DNA from 2 places in the Nocardia mangyaensis genome. Region 2 is predicted to be linked to the other one. Evidence: riboswitches for the same ligand, from Rfam matches in the RefSeq annotation. Region 2 holds a riboswitch; the other holds the start of a gene.

Region 1 (3,977 bases), 2.9 Mb from region 2:
ACGCGGGTCGTCCGGCAGCCGCGGTGGCCCGCAAGGTGCAGAAGTACGAGGGCACCGACCGCCAGGCGCGCGGACGGCTCCTCGACGTCCTGCGCGCGGCCAGCGGCCCCGTCGAGCAGATCCGCCTTGACCTGGCGTGGACCCGCGACCCCGGCCAACGCGCCCGCGCCCTCGACTCACTCCTCGTCGACGGCCTCATCGAGCAAACCGACGACGGCCTCTTCGCTCTCGCGGGCGAGGGCGGCGCGGATTGACCGAGGGCCGACGCTACGGGAGGACGCGGTTCAGAAAGCAGGTGACGTGCTCGAGGTATGCCTGGGGCTGTTCGTCGTGCACGAGGTGGCCGGCCCCCGCGATGCGCACGTACTCCGCGTCGGGATGGACCTCGGCCATGGTCCGCATCTGCCCCGGCGGGGTGATGGTGTGCTCGCCCTCGATGAGCAGGGCGGGCACCGTGAGCGACTTCCATTCGGTCCAGAAATCGCGGGTGCCCCACTCCTCGGAGATCGCGCGGAACGTGTCGACCGCGCCGTGGAGCCGGTAGCCGTCGGGGGCGCTGGTGAACGCGCGCAGGAAGTAGCGGCCCGCGACCGGGCCGAAGTAGTCGAGCATCGCCTGCTCGTCGGGGAACGGTTGAGGCCAGGAGTGGATGAGCGCGGCCCAGTGCGCGGCGGTGCGGCCGGTGAAATCGGGGGCGATGTCCTCGACGACGAGGGCACGCACCCGATCGGGGTGGGTGGCGGCGAAGACCCAACCGTGCAGCGCGCCCATCGAGTGCCCGACGATCACCATCGGTTCACCGATCTCGGCGGTGAGCTCGGCCAGATCGGCGACAAACGCCTCGGTCGTGAGCTCGGCGGGCGGGACGCGACCATGCCCGGCGGCATCGACGGTGTAGAGGTGCCCGTGCGCGCGCAGCCACGGCAACTGATCGGTCCAGGTGCGCGCGCTGCCCATCAAGCCGTGCAGGAGCAGGATCGGGGCGCCGGTGCCCCCTTCGTCGTACAACACCCTGCCGATTGTGCCGGAGAACGCGTGCTGTCCGGGTTGCTGATCTGCGTGCTCGACGCCTGTCAGGGCCGCGCGCCCCGCGCTCGAACGCGCGCAGATACTGTCGGGTCATGGCTGTTGTGAAGATCAATGCGATCGAGATTCCCGAAGGTGCCGGCCCGGAGCTGGAGAAGCGATTCGCCGCGCGTGCGCACGCGGTGGAGAACTCCCCCGGTTTCCTCGGTTTCCAGCTGCTGCGCCCGGTCGCCGGTGACAACCGGTATTTCGTGGTGACGCAGTGGGATTCCGAGGATTCCTTCGCCGCGTGGCGCGATGGTCCGGCGCGGGCGGCGCACGCCGGCAACGGTGGCGAGGGCGAGCGGCCCAAGCCGGTGTCGACCGGGGCCTCGCTGCTCGAGTTCGAGGTCGTCCTCGACGTCCCAGCCAAGGGCTGATAGCGGCGTTTCCGCTGGACACGCGCGCGGTCGTATTGACCAGACGCAGGGCGACTGTCACAGTTCGAGTGAACATACGCGAGGGTGCGCGGTAATCCGGTGTGAATCCGGAGCGGTCGCGCCACTGTCATCCACGTACCGGGTCCCCGGTGCCGGAGAGCCAGACACCGGCACCCGCGCACCACACTCGACCATGGGACGCGTATCCCTGAGGAGGACCGAATGGCCATCGCGCATTCACCCAGCCGGGACACCGGCCTCGACAACCTGGCAACCGTGCTCGTCACGGTCGGTGTCGTTCTGCTCGCTCTGCTCACGCTGTACCTGGTCGGTTTCGATCAGGGGGCCGTCTCGCGCAGCGGGATGTTCCTGCACGAGCTGATGCACGACGGACGTCATCTGCTGGGCGTCCCGTGCCACTGACCGATTCACTGAAGACCCTGCTGTTGCGCGGCCTGCTGGCCGGTCTGATCGCCGGCCTGCTGGCCGCCTCGGTGGGCTATTTCGTCGGCGAGCCCAGGATCGACGCCGCGATCGCCATCGAAGAGGCCGCCGCTCCGGCAGAGCACGGTCACGGCGAAGAAGAAGCCACCGGGGGGCACTCCCACGGCGACGAGGCGGAGGTCAGCCGGTCCGGGCAGAAGGCGGGCCAGTTCCTCGCGCTCGGTCTGGCCGGGATGGCATTCGGCGCGCTGTTCGCCCTGGCGATCAATCTCGCCCGGCGGTTCAGCACGCTCTCGGGACCACGATTGGTGTTGACCGGCGCGGTGCTCGCGTGGGCGGCGATCGTCGCGGTGCCCTTCTTCAAGTACCCGGCCAACCCACCCGCGGTGGGCGACCCGGACACCATCAACGATCGCACCTGGCTGTGGGTGGCCGCCGTCGTGCTCGGTCTGCTCGCGGTCACGGCCGGTGTCGCGGCCTACCGTGCGCTGGCGAGTCAGCTGGGCACAGTCCGGTTGATCGCGGGGGTGGCGGCGTTCGTGCTGGTCACCACGGTCGGCTACCTCGTGTTGCCCGGTGTGAACGAGGTGGCCGACGATTTTCCGGCGTCGCTGCTGTGGGAGTTCCGGGTGGCCTCGCTCGCGCAGACCGCCACACTGTGGGCGAGTCTGGGGCTGGCGTTCGCCGCGCTCACCGAATTCGCTTCTCGGCGTAGCACTCCGGTAGCAGAGCAGGTCGCTACCGCAGGGTGATCCTGAGGCGTATACGAGAAAGGCAGTGTCGGTGTCATGACCGACACTGCCTCTTCCGTTTCCGCTCCCGCTGTTCGCGCGATCCGCCCCCGCGCGGTGACCCTCGCGTTCGCCGGACTGGTGACCGCGCTCGGCGCCGGTGTCGCCGAGGGCCTGCTGCGCGCGGTGCGTGGCGGCGGCGAGTTCGGCGCCACCGCGACCGGGCTGTTGCCCCGGCTCGCGATCTATCTGGCCGTCGTCGGGGTGGCGCTGTACATGCTCAACGGCAGTCGCGTCGCGCGCGCGGTGCTGACCGTCGGTATCGGTGTGGTCGGCCTGGTCTCGCTGATCATCGAGCCGCTGGCAGTCGTGTTGTCGACCGACGATTTCGGCACGCTGTTCGCCGGGTACACCCCCGAGTCCACCGTGCTGGCGAGCCTGCGGGCCGTGCACGTCCTGGCCGTGGTGATCGCGATCCCGGCCATGTACACCCCGGCCGCCCATCGCTGGTTCACCCAGCGCTGATCGGGCACGCGCGAGACCGCACGCGTGCCCGGCGCCACATCAGATGATCTCGGCGTCCAGTTCCACCTCGGCGACACCGGCGAGCGCCTTGCTCACCGGGCAGCCGTGCTTGGCGGCGGTGGCCGCGGCGTAGAAGCCCTCGGCGCCGATGCCGGACGCGACGGCCCGCACGGTCAGCTTGATCTTGCTGATCCGGAAGCCGCCCTCGGGGTCAGGGCCCAGCGTCACGTCGGCGGTCACGTCCAGGCTCTCCGGCGTGCCGCCCGCGTTGGCGATCTCGGCCGAGAGCGCCATCGAGTAGCACGACGAGTGCGCGGCGGCGATCAGCTCCTCCGGGCTGGTCCCCTCGGCCGTGTCGGCCACGCGGCGCGGGAAGCTCACGTCGAACTTGCCGACGTTGGAGCTGACCAGTTCGACCTGGCCCGAGCCATCCTGCAGCCCGCCTGCCCACGTGGTTCGTGCACTACGAGTAGGCATTCACAATCCTTTCGCTTCGGGTGCGTGCGATCCGGTTACGAAGCTACTCGCGCACGCGCGGTTCATGGGGCGGCACTGGTGACCTCGTCGAGACGTTCCAGCATCTCGGGCCACACCTGCTGATGGAGGTCGCGTACGGCGGCGGTCGGAAATCCGGAGTGGCGCAACCGCAGCCGGATGCCGCGCGGCTGTTTGCGGAACTCCGCGGCGACCACGGTCTCGACGCCGTCGGTGGCGGCGGTGACCCAGGTGAACTCGATCCGGCGGTCCGGTTCCAGCGTCAGGATGCGGCCGTAGTGCGGATTGCGCTTGTCGGCCGAGCCGGTGTCGAAGTACAGCGGTTCGTTCACCACGG
Region 2 (3,977 bases):
CTGCCAGGCGGCGAGGTACGTCGCCAGCTGTCCACCGGGAGTGTCGTGGGTGTGCACGTGAACCGGCAGATCGAAGTTGCTGCGCAGCGCGGTCACGAGTTTCGCGGCGGCGGGGGCACGCAGCAGGCCCGCCATGTCCTTGATGGCCAGGACATGGGCGCCCGCGTCGACGATCTGCTCGGCCAGCTTCAGGTAGTAGTCGAGGGTGTACAGCGACTCGTCCGGGTTCATCAGGTCACCGGTGTAGCTGAGCGCGACTTCCGCCACGGCGGTGCCGGTTTCTCGAACCGCTTCGATCGCGGGCCGCATCTGGTCGACATTGTTGAGCGCGTCGAAGATCCGGAAGATGTCGATACCGGTCGCGGTCGCCTCGGCAACGAAAGCACGCGTGACCTGCTCAGGGTAGGGCGTGTAGCCGACCGTGTTGCGCCCCCGCAACAGCATCTGCAAGCAGATGTTCGGCACCGCTTCGCGCAGGGCCGCGAGCCGCTCCCACGGGTCCTCGTGCAGGAAGCGCAGTGCCACATCGTAGGTCGCACCACCCCACGCCTCGATCGAGAGCAGTTCGGGCGTCAGGCGCGCCACATGACCGGCAACGCCGAGCAGACCGTTGGTCCGCACGCGGGTGGCCAGCAGTGACTGATGCGCATCACGAAAGGTCGTGTCGGTGACGCCGAGTGCCTTCTGTTCACGCAACGAGCGCGCGAAGCCCTCCGGACCCAACTCGAGCAGCCGCTGACGCGACCCGGCGGGCGGCGGCACCGTCAGGTCGAGCGCGGGCAGTTTGTCATAGGGGTACACCGTCGTCGGCCGGTCACCGTGCGGCTTGTTGACGGTGACATCGGCCAGGTAGCTCAGAATCTTGGTGCCACGGTCGGCCGAGCCACGCGAGGTGAGCAGTTGCGGGCGCTCGTCGATGAACGACGTGGTCACCCGGCCTGCCTGGAAATCGGGATCGTCGAGCACCGACAGCAGGAACGGGATGTTGGTCGTGACGCCGCGGATCCGGAACTCCGCCAGCGCCCGGCGGGCCCGGGCGGCCGCCGCGGGCAGGTCGCGACCGCGGCAGGTGAGCTTCACCAGCATCGAGTCGAAGTAGGCGCCGATCTCCGCGCCCAGGTTCGCGCCACCGTCGAGGCGGATACCCGCGCCGCCGGGGGTGCGGTAGGCGGTGATGCGGCCGGTGTCGGGGCGGAAACCGTTGGCGGGGTCCTCGGTGGTGATCCGGCACTGCAGCGCCGCGCCGCGGATGGCGACCGTGTCCTGGCTCAAGCCGAGGTCGGCCAGGGTCTCCCCGGCGGCGATGCGCAGCTGGGACTGGACGAGGTCGACGTCGGTGATCTCCTCGGTGACCGTGTGCTCGACCTGGATGCGCGGATTCATCTCGATGAAGACGTGGTTGCCGCGCTCGTCGAGCAGGAACTCCACCGTGCCCGCGTTGATGTAGCCGATCTGGCGGGCGAAGGCCACCGCGTCGGCGCAGATGCGCGTCCGCAGTGCGGGATCCAGGTTCGGCGCGGGCGCGAGTTCGATCACCTTCTGGTGGCGGCGCTGCAGGGAGCAGTCCCGCTCGAACAGGTGCATCACATTGCCGTGCTGGTCGGCCAGGATCTGCACCTCGATGTGGCGCGGATTCACCACCGCCTGTTCGAGGAAGACCGTGGGATCGCCGAAGGCCGACTCGGCTTCCCGCGAAGCGGCCTCGATCGACTCGCGCAGCTGCTCGGGGGCGGCGACCCGGCGCATACCGCGTCCACCGCCACCGGCGACCGCCTTGACGAAGATCGGGTACTCGAGCTCGGCGGAGGCCGCGAGCAGCTCCTCGATGTCGGCCGAGGGCTCGCTGGACTTCAACACCGGCAGCCCGGCAGCCCGTGCCGCCTCGATCGCGGTGGCCTTGTTGCCGGCCATCTCCAGCACCTCGGCGGTGGGCCCGATGAAGGTGATGCCCTCGCGCGCGCACGCCGCGGCCAGGTCGGGGTTCTCCGACAGGAAGCCGTAGCCGGGGTAGATCGCGTCGGCGCCCGCGCTCTTGGCCGCGTCGATGATCGCCTCGATCGAGAGATAGGCCCGGACCGGATGGCCCTGCTCGCCGATCTGATAGGACTCCGCCGCCTTCAGCCGGTGCACCGAATTGCGGTCTTCGTACGGAAACACCGCGACGGTTCCGATGCCTAGTTCGTAGGCTGCACGGAAGGCGCGGATGGCGATCTCGCCGCGATTGGCGACCAAGACTTTCGAGAACATTGGCCTACGGTACCCGGCCCCGAACCGCCGGTTCACCAGCAAGGTGGCTTCGTCGTATTCTTCACAGCGCACACCCGCCCACCTGCGAAGTTGCGTTCATCGGACCGTCACATCTCACCGTTTCGAGCCCTTGCCGGTGCGTGCTCGCGCGACCGGGGCAATCCGCAGGTCACGGCACTGCCCCAGACGCACCGGTCATCCTCGGCCCGGCGAGGCCCTATGCTGAGAGGTGCAGCTGGTTCGCCTGCGCGGTGGAAGAGTCGGAGCCCCGACCTCCCGCGCCGGTGTCGAAGCCCGCACCGGATTCCCGGTGCCGGGTGAGAGGGAACCCGGTGAGAATCCGGGACTGTCCCGCAGCGGTATGCAGGAACGACCGCCGTCATCACGCACTGGGCCGCAGGCTTGGGAAGCGACGGCCAGTAGGTCGGTCGAGCACAACGACCGGTGCCCGCGAGTCCGAAGACCTGCCGACTGTGCCGGATACGCCGTATCCGGCGGCCACCGCCTCGTGGATCGGGCGCGCGGACCACCAGCAGACCTGCCGCCACGTGTCGCACGCGTCGAGTGGACGGTCCGGCGGTTGGCGTCTGCCCGCATGGTGGCGGCCGTCCATACCGCACTGGAGAAACTTCCGTGACTGTTTCGCACACTCCTTTCACCGCCACGGTTCTCGGTCTGCCCCGGGTGGGCCCGAACCGAGAGCTCAAGCGCGCCATCGAGGCCTACTGGGCCGGTCGCGCCGACGCCGGGCACCTGCACACCGTCGGCCGTGCACTGCGACGCGCGCAGTTGCTCGAGCTGCGGGCCGCCGGCCTGGACTCGGTGCCGGTCGGCACCTTCTCCTACTACGACCAGGTGCTCGACACCGCCGTGCTGCTCGGCGCGTTGCCGCGGCGCGTCGCCGGAATCGCCGATCCGCTGGACCGCTACTTCGCGGCCGCACGCGGCACCGACACCGTGGCCCCGCTCGAGATGACCAAGTGGTTCGACACCAACTACCACTACCTGGTGCCCGAGATCGACGCCGAGACGGTCTTCTCGCTGCACCCGGACAAGCTGCTGGCCGAGCTGGCCGAGGCGATCGAGCTCGGTGTCGCGGCCCGCCCGGTGGTGGTCGGCCCGCTCACCTTCCTGAAGCTGGCCAAGGCTGCCGACGGCGCGGCGCTGGACCGTCTGCCCGAGCTGGTCGCCCTCTATCGCGACCTGCTCACCCGGCTCGCCGACGCGGGCGCGCAGTGGGTCCAGTTCGACGAGCCGGTGCTGGTCACCGACCTCACCGAGACCGAGATCGCGCTGGTCCGCGAGACCTACACCGAGCTGTCGAGCGGCGAGCGGCGTCCGGCGATCCTGGTCGCCACCTATTTCGGCCACCCCGACGGCGCGCTCGGCGCCCTCGCCGACACCGCCATCGAAGGTGTCGCGGTCGACTTCACCGCGGGTACGCAGGTCGGTGACCTCGCGGTGCTGCCCGCGCTGGCGACCAAGCTGGTCGTGGGCGGCGTCGTCGACGGCCGCAACATCTGGCGCACCGATCTGGACGCCGCGCTGGGCACGCTGGGCACCCTGCTGGGCAGCGCCGGTTCGGTCGCCGTGTCCAGCTCGTCCTCGCTGCTGCACGTGCCGTACTCGCTGGACCCCGAGACCGAGCTCGACGAGCGGCTGCGCTCGTGGCTGGCCTTCGGCGCCGAGAAGGTCGCCGAAGTGCGCCTGCTCGCCACCGCCCTCACCAC

The links. A riboswitch is a leader RNA that binds a small molecule or an ion and turns the genes downstream of it on or off. The one in region 2 is predicted to bind cobalamin.
Region 1: it holds a riboswitch for cobalamin, as region 2 does, so the genes downstream of both, BOX37_RS01975 (CbtB domain-containing protein) here and metE (5-methyltetrahydropteroyltriglutamate--homocysteine S-methyltransferase) in region 2, are expected to answer to the same signal.

Annotation. Positions count from the first base shown of each region.
Region 1 covers NZ_CP018082.1:435,630-439,606, reverse strand. The annotation lists gene BOX37_RS01990 (HhH-GPD family protein) at 1-254, shown strand, start outside; gene BOX37_RS01985 (alpha/beta fold hydrolase) at 268-1,011, opposite strand; gene BOX37_RS01980 (antibiotic biosynthesis monooxygenase family protein) at 1,122-1,445, shown strand; cobalamin riboswitch at 1,483-1,635, shown strand; gene BOX37_RS01975 (CbtB domain-containing protein) at 1,668-1,868, shown strand; gene BOX37_RS01970 (CbtA family protein) at 1,859-2,641, shown strand; gene BOX37_RS01965 (hypothetical protein) at 2,678-3,145, shown strand; gene BOX37_RS01960 (OsmC family peroxiredoxin) at 3,185-3,622, opposite strand; gene BOX37_RS01955 (SRPBCC family protein) at 3,685-3,977, opposite strand, start outside.
Region 2 covers NZ_CP018082.1:4,859,714-4,863,690, forward strand. The annotation lists gene BOX37_RS22095 (pyruvate carboxylase) at 1-2,247, opposite strand, end outside; cobalamin riboswitch at 2,525-2,733, shown strand; gene metE (5-methyltetrahydropteroyltriglutamate--homocysteine S-methyltransferase) at 2,881-3,977, shown strand, end outside.